DNA from 4 places in the Pantoea sp. SYBGC1 genome. Region 1 is predicted to be linked to each of the others. Evidence: predicted binding sites of a transcription regulator. Region 1 holds the regulator's gene; each other region holds the start of a gene.
The links. The regulator PurR, encoded in region 1, represses purine synthesis genes. The targets are predictions, from matches to a motif close to CANGCAAACGTTTGCNTG.
Positions count from the first base shown of each region.

Region 2: the regulator PurR is predicted to act here: its motif matches at 1,768-1,785, upstream of gcvT (glycine cleavage system aminomethyltransferase GcvT).
Region 3: the regulator PurR is predicted to act here: its motif matches at 1,604-1,621, upstream of purH (bifunctional phosphoribosylaminoimidazolecarboxamide formyltransferase/IMP cyclohydrolase).
Region 4: the regulator PurR is predicted to act here: its motif matches at 1,817-1,834, upstream of tusA (sulfurtransferase TusA).

Region 1 covers NZ_JBXUNM010000001.1:343,862-346,981, reverse strand. The annotation lists gene AC2CF9_RS01670 (C40 family peptidase) at 234-1,022, shown strand; gene purR (HTH-type transcriptional repressor PurR) at 1,320-2,345, shown strand; gene punR (DNA-binding transcriptional activator PunR) at 2,342-3,120, opposite strand, start outside.
Region 2 covers NZ_JBXUNM010000013.1:20,910-24,029, reverse strand. The annotation lists gene ubiI (FAD-dependent 2-octaprenylphenol hydroxylase) at 1-862, shown strand, start outside; gene gcvT (glycine cleavage system aminomethyltransferase GcvT) at 1,840-2,937, shown strand; gene gcvH (glycine cleavage system protein GcvH) at 2,958-3,120, shown strand, end outside.
Region 3 covers NZ_JBXUNM010000016.1:23,897-27,016, reverse strand. The annotation lists partial or broken rRNA gene AC2CF9_RS17665 (16S ribosomal RNA) at 1-1,132, opposite strand, end outside; gene purH (bifunctional phosphoribosylaminoimidazolecarboxamide formyltransferase/IMP cyclohydrolase) at 1,760-3,120, shown strand, end outside.
Region 4 covers NZ_JBXUNM010000010.1:28,616-31,735, reverse strand. The annotation lists gene AC2CF9_RS15070 (zinc/cadmium/mercury/lead-transporting ATPase) at 1-1,527, shown strand, start outside; gene tusA (sulfurtransferase TusA) at 1,505-1,756, opposite strand; gene AC2CF9_RS15060 (7-cyano-7-deazaguanine/7-aminomethyl-7-deazaguanine transporter) at 2,005-2,670, shown strand; gene AC2CF9_RS15055 (DcrB family lipoprotein) at 2,784-3,120, shown strand, end outside.

The DNA of each region.
Region 1 (3,120 bases):
ACGGGCGTATGACGAAGTGTGTATTAATACACGATTAGCAATAAATATGCTGCGTTAACCGCCTGAAACCGCTCATTTTTGCTGCACAGCCCTTGTGTTGATGGATTTAATAAAAAAGACCTTACCTTTTGTAAAAAAAGTGGATTAGAATCAATCCGGCGCTGATCGCTGATCAGAATTTTCTAATATTGCCGCGGTCTGCTTCTGCAGCCTGCCGAACCTGTAACCGGACTATGCGTTTACTGATTACGCTTTTCATACTGGCTTTTGCTCAGCTGTTTTTTAACGTGGCCGCTGCTTCACCGCACAAGCCGGTTAACGCCAGCCTGCAGAAAGCGGAGAAAAAGAGTGCGCGCGACGATGAACGCCGCAAACGACGTCCGGTTAAAACCTCGGCTAAAAAAACACGCGTCACGCCCGTACAAAAAGTTAAATCGAAAAAAAGCCTGCACGCAGAACCGCCTGTGACTTCCCGTACCGCCCGTAAAAAAGCGCCCGCCCTCTCTGCCAGCAAAAAATATGGTCATCAGCGTACCAGCCGGAAAACAGCGGCAGCGGAAGAGAGTAATGATGCGCTGACCGGTATCAGGCTCAGCAAATCCCACCGCCTGCGCTATCAGAAGGCGCGTGAAACCGCCATGACTAAACTTATGGGCCAGCTGGGCAAACCTTATCAGTGGGGTGGCACCTCTCCGCTTACCGGATTCGACTGCAGTGGCCTGGTCTGGTACGCCTATAAAGATCTGGTCCGTTTCAAGCTGCCGCGCACGGCCAATGAAATGTATCATCTGCGCGATGCCGCTCCCATCAAGCGCGAAATGCTGGAGAAAGGCGATCTGGTGTTTTTCCGCATCAATAATCGCGGCACAGCCGATCATGTTGGCGTTTATCTGGGTAACGGCAAATTTATTCAGTCGCCGCGTACCGGCAAAGATATCCAGATCAGCGCGCTGGGTGAAGATTACTGGCAGAAGCACTATGTTGGCGCACGCCGCATGATGACGCCTAAAACCATTCGTTAGCAGTTGCGCAACATGCCGCGCGCGTCCCGGCCTGACTACACGCCAGTTGTCGGACTCTAAATATTTTCATCTGACCGCAGGTAAAAATCTCGTTTTATGCCCCTTGCCTTGCTAGAATCGCCGCCTTTCGTTGCGCAACACCTTTTGCGCACGCTGCTGTCATTATCTGTTGCGGTTAATTACTCGCCCTGAATCAGCCATTTTTACGCTGGAATGAGGCAGAAAACCCTGCGCAGACGCAAACGTTTAACACTATACTTATCATAAAGTTGCGATAGGTTTAAGAGGTCCATTTTCATGGCAACAATTAAAGATGTGGCAAAACGCGCTGGCGTATCAACGACCACGGTTTCGCACGTCATCAATAAAACGCGCTTTGTCGCTGAAGAGACGCGTAATGCCGTGTGGGAGGCGATTAAAGCGCTGCACTATTCTCCCAGCGCCGTGGCGCGCAGCCTGAAGGTTAATCACACTAAAACACTGGGGTTGCTGGCAACGTCCAGTGAAGCCCCCTACTTTGCTGAAATCATCGAAGCAATTGAAAATCACTGCTTCGCTCAGGGCTACACGCTGATTCTGGGCAACGCGCACAATGACCTGCAAAAGCAGCGCGCCTATCTGTCGATGATGGCGCAAAAGCGGGTAGATGGCCTGCTGGTGATGTGCTCTGAGTATCCGGACGATCTGCTTCAGATGCTGGAAGAGAATCGCAATATTCCGATGGTGGTCATGGACTGGGGCGCTTCCCGCGGTGATTTTACCGATACCGTGCAGGATAATGCCTTTCAGGGCGGCTACCTGGCCGGTCGTTACCTGATCGAGCGCGGTCATCGCGATATTGGCGCTATCCCGGGCCAGCTGGAGCGCAATACCGGCGGCGGACGGCACGCCGGCTTCCTGCAGGCGATGCAAGAGGCGGGGATCGCGGTGCGTGCGGAGTGGATCGTGCAGGGCGATTTTGAACCTGAGTCGGGTTATCAGGCGATGCAGCAGATCCTGAGCCAGAAGCAGCGTCCTACCGCTGTGTTCTGCGGCGGCGACATCATGGCAATGGGCGCGATCTGCGCCGCCGATGAGATGGGCCTGCGCGTTCCGCAGGATATTTCGGTGATCGGCTATGACAATGTGCGCAACGCCCGCTACTTTACGCCGGCGCTGACGACAGTGCATCAGCCCAAAGCTCAGCTGGGTGAAAAAGCGCTGGAGATGCTGCTGGACCGCATTACCAGTAAACGCGAAGAGCCGCAAACGATTGAAGTTCAGCCCAGCCTGATTGAGCGTCGCTCGGTCGGGGATGGTCCGTTTCGCGACTATCGCCGCTAAGCGCGGCGCTCGCTGAGCCACTCATGATTTAGCGTCTCAGCATCTCCCAGGTATTCCAGCAGCCAGGCCAGCGCCGGCGACGCCCGCTGCCCGGCCCAGCTGACGCAGCAGGGACTCTCCGGAAAAGGCTGCGGCAATATCAGCTCCACCAGCGCGCCGCTATCCAGTAGCGGCCGCGCCAGGTGTCCCGGGATCATCCCTACGCACAGGCCAGCCTGCAGGCAGTCGATTCCGGTTTCCCACTCCGGCACCACCAGCCGGCGCTGATTATCCAGCGTCCACGTCATACGGCGCGGTAGCGCGCGCGACGTATCTTCCAGCACCAGCGACGGCCAGGCGCGCAGCGCCTCTTCGTCAGGATGCGCGCTCTGCGCCAGTGGGTGATCCGGACTGACCACGCAGCGCCAGTTAAGGGCGCCCATATCCTGAAAAGCAAAGCGTCCGCCAACCGGGATCGCCTGCGTGGCACCAATGGCTACGTCAACCCGGCCATCAGCCAGCGCATCCCATACGCCGTTAAACACTTCATAGCTGATGATCAGCTCCATATCGGGAAAGTGGCGATAGAAATCTTTCACCAGCTGGCGCGTGCGCTGCGGCTTGACGATACAATCAACGGCAATAGTGAGCTGGCCGCGCCAGCCGTTGGCCAGCTGCTGACACTGCCGTCGCGTCGCCAGCATTTTTTTGATAACAGAGCGGCCTTCACGCACAAAATGCTCGCCGGCTGGCGTCAGAACCACTTCCCGATGCTGGCGTTCAAACAGCTCCACGG
Region 2 (3,120 bases), on a different contig from region 1:
CAGTGCGCTGTGGCAGCGTGCCAGCCAGTGCAAAGATGTTACGCTGTTTGCACCGGCCCGTCTGCAGCAGGTCGCGTTTGGTGATAACGAAGCGTTTATCACGCTGGAAGATGGCACCATGATGAGCGCCCGGCTGATGATAGCCGCCGACGGCGCCAGCTCCTGGCTGCGTGAAAAAGCGGATATCCCGCTGACGTTCTGGGATTATGAGCATCATGCGCTGGTCGCGAACGTGCGTACTGACATGCCGCATGATGCCATCGCGCGTCAGGTATTTCACGGCGATGGCATTCTCGCTTTTCTGCCGATGCAGGATCCGCACCTGTGCTCAATCGTCTGGTCGCTGGCTCCACAGGAAGCAGCGCGCATGCAGTCGATGCCCGCAGCGCTGTTTAATCAGCAGCTCTCTGTAGCCTTTGATATGCGGCTGGGATTATGCAGCGTTGAGAGCGAGCGCAAAACGTTCCCGCTGACGGCACGCTATGCGCGCAATTTTGCAGCTCATCGTCTGGCGCTGGTCGGCGATGCGGCGCACACCATTCATCCGCTGGCCGGGCAGGGCGTGAACTTAGGCTTTATGGATGCGGCTGAGCTGATTGGTGAGATCCGCCGCCTGCATCAGGCGGGCCGTGATATCGGCGAGCACCTCTCACTGCGCCGCTATGAACGCAGCCGCAAGCACAGCGCAGCGCTGATGCTGGCCGGCATGCAGGGATTCCGCGAGCTGTTCGCCGGCACGCATCCGGCGAAAAAGCTGCTGCGCGATGTCGGGCTAAAGCTGGCCGATACGCTGCCAGGCGTAAAGCCGCGTCTGCTGAAGCAGGCGATGGGGCTGAACGACCTGCCAGAGTGGATCCGCTAGCTAACCAGGACGCTGTCGTTTCGTATCCGCCTTACCCCGGGCGCCATCATTTCGCTCCCGCCTCACCGTAGGGGGCGCATTAATGCGCCCCGGTTTGAACCCATCCCCGGACGTCACATTTCACACCCGCATCACCGCAGGGGGCGCATTAATGCGCCCCGGTTCAAATCTATCCCCGGACGTTACATTTCGCACCCGCGTTAACCCGGGCGCCATAAATGACGCCCCTGCGGTGGCTCAATACCGGGCGTCATGGTTTCGCACCCGCCTCACCGCAGGGGGCGCATTAATGCGCCCCGGTTCAAATCCATCCCCGGACGTCACATTTCGCACCCGCCTCAACCCGGGCGCCATAAATGGCGCCCCTACGGTGGCCCAACACAGGGCGTTATTATTTCGCCCCCGCCTTACCGTAGGGGGCGCATGAATGCGCCCCGGTTCGAATCCATTCCCGGACGTCACATTTCGCACCCGCGTTAACCCGGGCGCCATAAATGACGCCCCTACGGTGGCTCAATACCGGGCGTCATGGTTTCACCCCGCCTTACCGCAGGGGGCGCATTAATGCACCCCGGCATAAACCTCCCCTTAATCTCTGTTCGCACTAAAACAGAGCGCTCTGCATCATAATGATGCCTCGTTTGATTTATTCTAATTTCACTGCAAGATTCGCATTAGTTATTTTCATGCAGGATTAATCGCACAACTATGCCATTTCTTACTTTACCCGCGGTAGCGTGTTTTATTTACTGAGATATCGCCCCGTAGTTGCATAATCTGCGCGTTTAATCACACAAAGACAGCGGATTATGCTGCATGCTATGGAAGGCACCGCAAAGATGAGACCCGGCTTCGACCTCGTTTTGCTTATGGTTAAATCTGTTTTTCAGTGGTAACGTCAGCTGAAAGAGAACGTTTGCGTGGACGATTTATCATCGCGCAGACGAGCCCCGCTTATTGGTTTTCACAGGATGGTTATGACTCAGCAAACGCCTCTGTTTAAGCAGCACCAGCAGGATGGTGCACGTATGGTGGACTTCCATGGCTGGATGATGCCGCTGCACTACGGCTCGCAAATCGATGAGCACCACGCAGTGCGCAGTGACGCCGGCATGTTTGATGTATCGCACATGACCATCGTTGATCTGCACGGCGCACGGACTCGCGAGTTTTTGCGCTATCTGCTGGCAAATGATGTCGCAAAACTGACGCAGCCTGGCAAAGCGCTCTACAGCGGCATGCTTAACGCATCGGGCGGCGTGATAGACGATCTGATCGTCTACTTCATGCAGGAGGATTTTTTCCGCCTGGTGGTCAACTCCGCCACGCGAGAGAAAGATCTCGCCTGGATCACGCAGCACGCCGCACCGTTTGGCGTGGCGCTGACCGAACGTCATGATCTGGCGCTGATTGCCGTGCAGGGCCCGAATGCGCAGCAGAAAGCACAGACGCTGTTTGATGAGAGCCAGCGCGCTGCCGTTGCCGGCATGAAACCTTTTTATGGCGTGCAGTCAGGCGACCTGTTCATTGCCACCACCGGCTACACCGGCGAGGCGGGCTATGAAATTGCGCTGCCCGCTGAGCAGGCGGAAACGTTCTGGCAGCAGCTGCTGGCCGCCGGCGTCAAACCCGCAGGCTTAGGCGCCCGCGACACGCTGCGTCTGGAAGCCGGTATGAATCTTTATGGCCAGGAGATGGATGAAGGCGTTTCGCCGCTGGCCGCGAATATGGGCTGGACTATCAGCCTGGAACCAGCCGATCGCGATTTTATTGGACGTGAAGCGCTGGAAGCGCAGCGCGAACAGGGCAGTGAGAAACTGGTGGGGCTGGTCATGACGGAAAAAGGCGTACTGCGCAGTGGCCAGACGGTGCGCTTCACCGATGAGCAGGGCGTACCGCAGCAGGGTATGATTACCAGTGGTTCCTTCTCGCCGACGCTGGGCTGCAGCATCGCCCTGGCGCGCGTGCCTGCCGGTATTGGCGAGCAGGCCATTGTGGAGATCCGCAATCGCGAAATGCCGGTAAAAGTGACTAAACCCGTTTTTGTACGCGCCGGTAAGCCGGTCGCTCAGTAAATTTTTCAGGAGAAATGGCGATGAGTAATGTGCCAAATACGTTGAAATACCGTGACAGCCACGAGTGGGTGCGTAAAGAAGAAGATGGCTCCTGGACCGTGGGGATCACCGAGCATGCCCAGGAGCTGCTCGGTGATATGGTGTTTGTCGATCTGCCAGAGGTCGGCGCTACGTTTAGCGCGG
Region 3 (3,120 bases), on a different contig from region 1:
GCTGGCAACAAAGGATAAGGGTTGCGCTCGTTGCGGGACTTAACCCAACATTTCACAACACGAGCTGACGACAGCCATGCAGCACCTGTCTCAGAGTTCCCGAAGGCACCGAAGCATCTCTGCTAAGTTCTCTGGATGTCAAGGCCAGGTAAGGTTCTTCGCGTTGCATCGAATTAAACCACATGCTCCACCGCTTGTGCGGGCCCCCGTCAATTCATTTGAGTTTTAACCTTGCGGCCGTACTCCCCAGGCGGTCGACTTAACGCGTTAGCTCCGGAAGCCACTCCTCAGGGGAACAGCCTCCAAGTCGACATCGTTTACGGCGTGGACTACCAGGGTATCTAATCCTGTTTGCTCCCCACGCTTTCGCACCTGAGCGTCAGTCTTCGTCCAGGGGGCCGCCTTCGCCACCGGTATTCCTCCAGATCTCTACGCATTTCACCGCTACACCTGGAATTCTACCCCCCTCTACGAGACTCAAGCCTGCCAGTTTCAAATGCAGTTCCCAGGTTAAGCCCGGGGATTTCACATCTGACTTAACAGACCGCCTGCGTGCGCTTTACGCCCAGTAATTCCGATTAACGCTTGCACCCTCCGTATTACCGCGGCTGCTGGCACGGAGTTAGCCGGTGCTTCTTCTGCGGGTAACGTCAATCGGCGAGGTTATTAACCTCACCGCCTTCCTCCCCGCTGAAAGTACTTTACAACCCGAAGGCCTTCTTCATACACGCGGCATGGCTGCATCAGGCTTGCGCCCATTGTGCAATATTCCCCACTGCTGCCTCCCGTAGGAGTCTGGACCGTGTCTCAGTTCCAGTGTGGCTGGTCATCCTCTCAGACCAGCTAGGGATCGTCGCCTAGGTGAGCCGTTACCTCACCTACCAGCTAATCCCATCTGGGCACATCCGGTGGCGTGAGGTCCGAAGATCCCCCACTTTGGTCCGAAGACGTTATGCGGTATTAGCTACCGTTTCCAGTAGTTATCCCCCTCCACCGGGCAGTTTCCCAGACATTACTCACCCGTCCGCCACTCGTCACCCGGAGAGCAAGCTCCCCTGTGCTACCGTCCGACTTGCATGTGTTAGGCCTGCCGCCAGCGTTCAATCTGAGCCATGATCAAACTCTTCAATTTAAAGTTTGATTTGCTGCAACGAGTGCAGCGGTGCTCTGTGAATTAAACTTCGTAATGAATTACGTGTTCACTCAGCAAAGACTTGATATTTTTTACGTCCGGAGACGCTGATATCAATCCTGCGAGTGCCCACACAGATTGTCTGATAAATTGTTAAAGAGCGGTGCAGTCAGCGCCTTAAGCGTCTGCTGCGAGGTGGCGTATATTACGCTTTCCTCTTCCGGAGTCAACCACTTTTTTCAGCGTTTTTCTCCGGCGGAAGTTCTTACCGAATCTTCCTGTCAACGCCGTTTTCCGTAAGCCGGTGTGCCGTGTCGATGGAGGCGCATTATAGGGAGTTCTTCCGGGCTGACAAGCGTTAAATTCACGAAAAATAACTGTTCGCTGCATTCCCCAGCAAAAGGGGGCTTTATACCCTGTTACACACAACGTTATCCACAAAACAGCAGCCAGATAAATTTAAGCGAGCATCGCGCAAACGTTTTCGCTACAATGCCCGGCGACGTCACGGATGCCCCTTTTGGGGCGTTACATGAGGCAAACGCGTTATCTTCTTTATAGAAGTGCGCTTTCGGCCTGATGTAACGCTCTTATTTATGCGAAACAAAGCCAAGGGATAAAACCACCATGCAACAACGTCGTCCTGTACGCCGCGCTCTGCTCAGTGTCTCTGATAAAGCCGGTATCCTCGAATTTGCTCATGCTCTCTCACAACGGGGCGTCGAGCTGCTCTCCACAGGTGGCACTGCACGTTTGCTGGCAGATGCAGGCCTGCCCGTCATTGAAGTGTCTGACTACACCGGTTTCCCGGAAATGATGGATGGACGCGTTAAAACTCTGCATCCTAAAGTACATGGCGGCATCCTTGGTCGTCGCGGTACCGACGACGCGATTATGGCAGAGCACGCTATCAACCCGATTGATATGGTGGTGGTCAACCTCTATCCCTTTGCGCAGACCGTAGCGAAGCCTGACTGCTCGCTGGAAGATGCGGTCGAAAATATCGATATCGGCGGGCCAACCATGGTGCGCTCAGCGGCAAAGAATCATAAAGATGTGGCGATTGTGGTTAAGAGCAGCGACTACACCAGCATCATTGCAGAGATGGATGCCAGTGAGAATGCGCTGACGCTGGAGACGCGCTTCAATCTGGCCATCAAAGCGTTTGAACATACCGCTGCCTATGACAGCATGATCGCAAACTACTTCGGCACGCTGGTGCCTGCCTATCATGGCGAAACGCAGGCGCCCGCCGGTCGCTTCCCGCGCACGCTTAACCTCAACTTCATTAAGAAGCAGGATATGCGCTATGGCGAGAACAGCCATCAGGATGCCGCCTTCTATATAGAAGAAGAGATCGCGGAAGCCTCGGTAGCCACGGCGCAGCAGCTGCAGGGTAAGGCGCTCTCCTATAACAATATTGCAGATACCGATGCCGCACTGGAGTGCGTAAAAGCGTTTGATGAACCTGCCTGTGTCATCGTCAAACACGCTAACCCATGTGGCGTAGCGGCGGGCGCATCGATCCTTGAAGCCTATGAACGCGCCTATAAGACTGACCCGACCTCAGCTTTTGGCGGCATTATCGCGTTTAACCGCGAGCTGGATGAGGCGACTGCACAGGCGATTATCAGCCGTCAGTTTGTTGAAGTAATTATTGCACCCTCTGCCAGTGACGCGGCGCTACAGGTCACAGCAGCCAAACAGAACGTGCGCGTGCTGATCTGCGGTCAGTGGCAGCAGCCGGTTGCCAGCCTGGACTTTAAACGGGTCAACGGCGGTCTGCTGGTACAGGATCGCGACCTGGGCATGATCACTGCCGACCAGCTTCGCGTGGTCACGCAGCGCCAGCCCACTGAGCAGGAGCTGCGTGACGCGCTGTTCTGCTGGAAAGTCGCCAAGTTTGTTAAATCCAATGCCATTGTTTACGCCCGCGATAACATGACTATCGGTATAGGTGCCGGTCAGATGAGCCGCGTTTATTCGGC
Region 4 (3,120 bases), on a different contig from region 1:
CGTCCGGAGCGTGCAACACGGCTGCAGGGCGCGCAGCGCGTTACGGTCCCGCTGGCGGCGCTGCAGCCGGGCGACATTATTGAAGTTGCCGCCGGCGGCCGCCTGCCGGTTGATGGCGAGCTGCTGCAGTCCAGCGCCAGCTTTGATGAAAGCGCATTGACCGGTGAGTCCCTGCCGGTGAGCCATCAGCCCGGCGATCGGCTGATGGCGGGCGCCACCAGCGTTGATCGGCTGGTGCAGATAAAAGTGACCTCCCTGCCGGGAGAGAGCGCTATCGATCGTATTCTGCAGCTGATTGATGAAGCGGAAAGCCATCGCGCACCGGCAGAACGCTTTATCGATCGCTTCAGCCGCATCTATACGCCGGCCATTATGCTGCTGGCGCTACTGGTGATAGTGATCCCGCCGCTCTCTGGCCTGGGAGAGTGGCAGCCGTGGATCTATAAAGGGCTGACGCTGCTGCTGATTGGCTGCCCCTGCGCGCTGGTGATCTCAACGCCGGCGGCGGTGACTTCAGCGCTGGCCTCCGCCGCGCGTCAGGGCGTGCTGCTCAAAGGCGGCGCCGCGCTGGAGCAGCTGAGCCGCGTGCAGGTTATCGCCTTCGACAAAACCGGCACGCTGACCCTGGGTAAACCGCAGGTTACGGCGATCCACGCTTTTGGTCAAACTGACGAAGCGGCGCTGCTGCGCCTCGCGGCGGCGGCAGAGCGCGGGTCCGGGCACCCGCTGGCGCAGGCGATTGTCGCAGAAGCTGCGAAACGGCAGCTGACTCTGCCGGAAGCGCAACAGCAGCAGACGCTGGCGGGCAGCGGCATTCGCGCGAGCATCGACGGCGTTCCTTATCAGCTGCTGACACCGCGTGCCGCGCCGGGATTAAGCGAGCAGCAGCGGCAGCGGGTGATGGAGTACGAGCGCGAGGGCAACACGGTGGTGATCCTGCTGCAGGCAGATCGGCCGCTGGGGCTGCTGGCGCTGCAGGATCGGCTGCGTGAAGAGGCTGCGGCGGCTATCGATCAGCTCAGAGCCGCGGGGATCGCCAGCGTCATGCTGACCGGTGATAACCCGCGTGCGGCCGCCGCCATAGCGGCAGAACTTAATATTGAATATCGGGCGGGTTTGCTGCCGGCAGACAAAGTCAGTGCCGTACGCGCGCTGAGCCAGCAGCAGCCGCTGGCGATGGTGGGTGACGGCATTAATGATGCGCCAGCGATGAAAGCGGCGGCTATCGGGATTGCTATGGGCAGCGGCACTGACGTGGCGCTGGAAACGGCTGACGCTGCGCTGACGCAGAATCGCCTGACCCTTCTGCCGCAGACTGTTGCGCTGGCGCGGCGCGCCCGCGCCATCGTACTGCAGAATATTACGCTGGCGCTGGGGCTGAAGGCGCTGTTTCTGCTCACGACGCTGTTCGGCTTAACCGGCTTGTGGCTGGCGGTGCTGGCCGATTCGGGTGCTACGGCGCTGGTGACCGCAAACGCTCTGCGTCTGCTGCGCCAGCCCCCCGTCAGGCCTCCGCGCCTTTCCTGATCAGATACTGGTACGGCAGCGCTTCCGTCTGCTGTGCCAGTAAATCGTGATCCATAAAGCGGCAGAAACCGGGGATATCGCGCGTGGTCGCCGGATCGTCGGCAATAATCAGCAGCGTTTCACCCGCCTGCATTGTGCGTACCGTCTTGCGTACCATCATCACGGGTTCAGGGCAGCGCAGGCCCAGCGCATCCAGCGTATGGTCGGGTGCGGAGAAAGGATCGCTCATGATTCTCTTATCGGTCAGTAACAGGGATGCTCATTCTAGCTCGCCATTTCCGCAGCGCAAGGCGACAACGATTGCGTTAAAATTAACCGTTGCATAAATTGCGCAACGGGTTAAGATGCCGTCCGATTTTTCAATACCGTTGCTTAGTCCCCAAAATCCTTCGCCTTTTGGCACGCGCAGTCAGCGCAGCAAAAATGCGAACGATGAAGGGATGGGTTCCCTCACCCCATTGTTTAAAAAGGCTCACTATGATCGCTTTTTCTGCGCGTCAGCGCATGCACGCCCTTTTCTGGCTGTCGCTGTTTCATCTGCTGGTGATCACCTCCAGCAATTATCTGGTTCAGCTGCCGGTCGCTATTTTCGGTTTTCATACCACCTGGGGTGCGTTCAGCTTTCCCTTTATTTTTCTCGCAACCGACCTGACCGTGCGTATTTTCGGCGCTCCGCTTGCGCGGCGCATTATTCTCGCAGTGATGATCCCGGCGCTGTTTATCTCCTACGCTATTTCCTGCCTCTTTTATCAGGGGGCATGGCAGGGCTGGGCGTCGCTGCAGCAGGTCAATCTCTTTGTCGCCCGTATCGCCTGCGCCAGCTTTATGGCCTATGCGCTGGGTCAGATCCTCGACGTTCACGTCTTTAACCGTCTGCGCCAGCTGCCGCAGTGGTGGATAGCGCCAGCCTGCGCCATGTTTCTCGGCAACGTCAGCGATACGCTGGCCTTTTTCTTTATCGCTTTTTATAAGAGCCAGGATCCCTTCATGGCAGCGCACTGGGTCGAGATTGCGCTGGTGGACTACAGCTTCAAAGTGCTGATCTGCCTGATCTTCTTCCTGCCCGCCTACGGCCTGCTGCTGAATGCCGCCCTGAAGCGCATGGCGGAACGGCATCAGGCGCGCCAGATCAATTTCGGCTAATGTGCCATAGACGAAATGGCGCGGTGCGCTAAGATTTCCTGACACATCGGCGGTTGCTTTTGACCGCCGATTCCGTTTGTATAAGCCAGACTGGAATTGTAAAAGGGAACAGAATGCGCAACGTAGTGAAGTATGCAGGTATCGGCCTGCTGGTGCTGGGCCTGGCGGCGTGCGATCAGAAAAAAGAGGATACCGCTGACAACAGCGGCACCAGCGTCAGCCAGTCCGCTCAGACGGTAAATCTGATGGAAGGGAAACTGAGCTTTACGCTGCCTGCAGGCATGTCTGATAAGAGCGGTAAACTCGGCTCTGAATCCACCAATATGCACGTCTACGCTAATGAAACCGGCCAGCGCGCCATTATTGTGATCGCCGGCGACCCGACCAGTGACTCACTTGAGACGCTCTCAAAACGTCTGGAGCAGCAGCAGCGCAATCGCGATCCGCAGC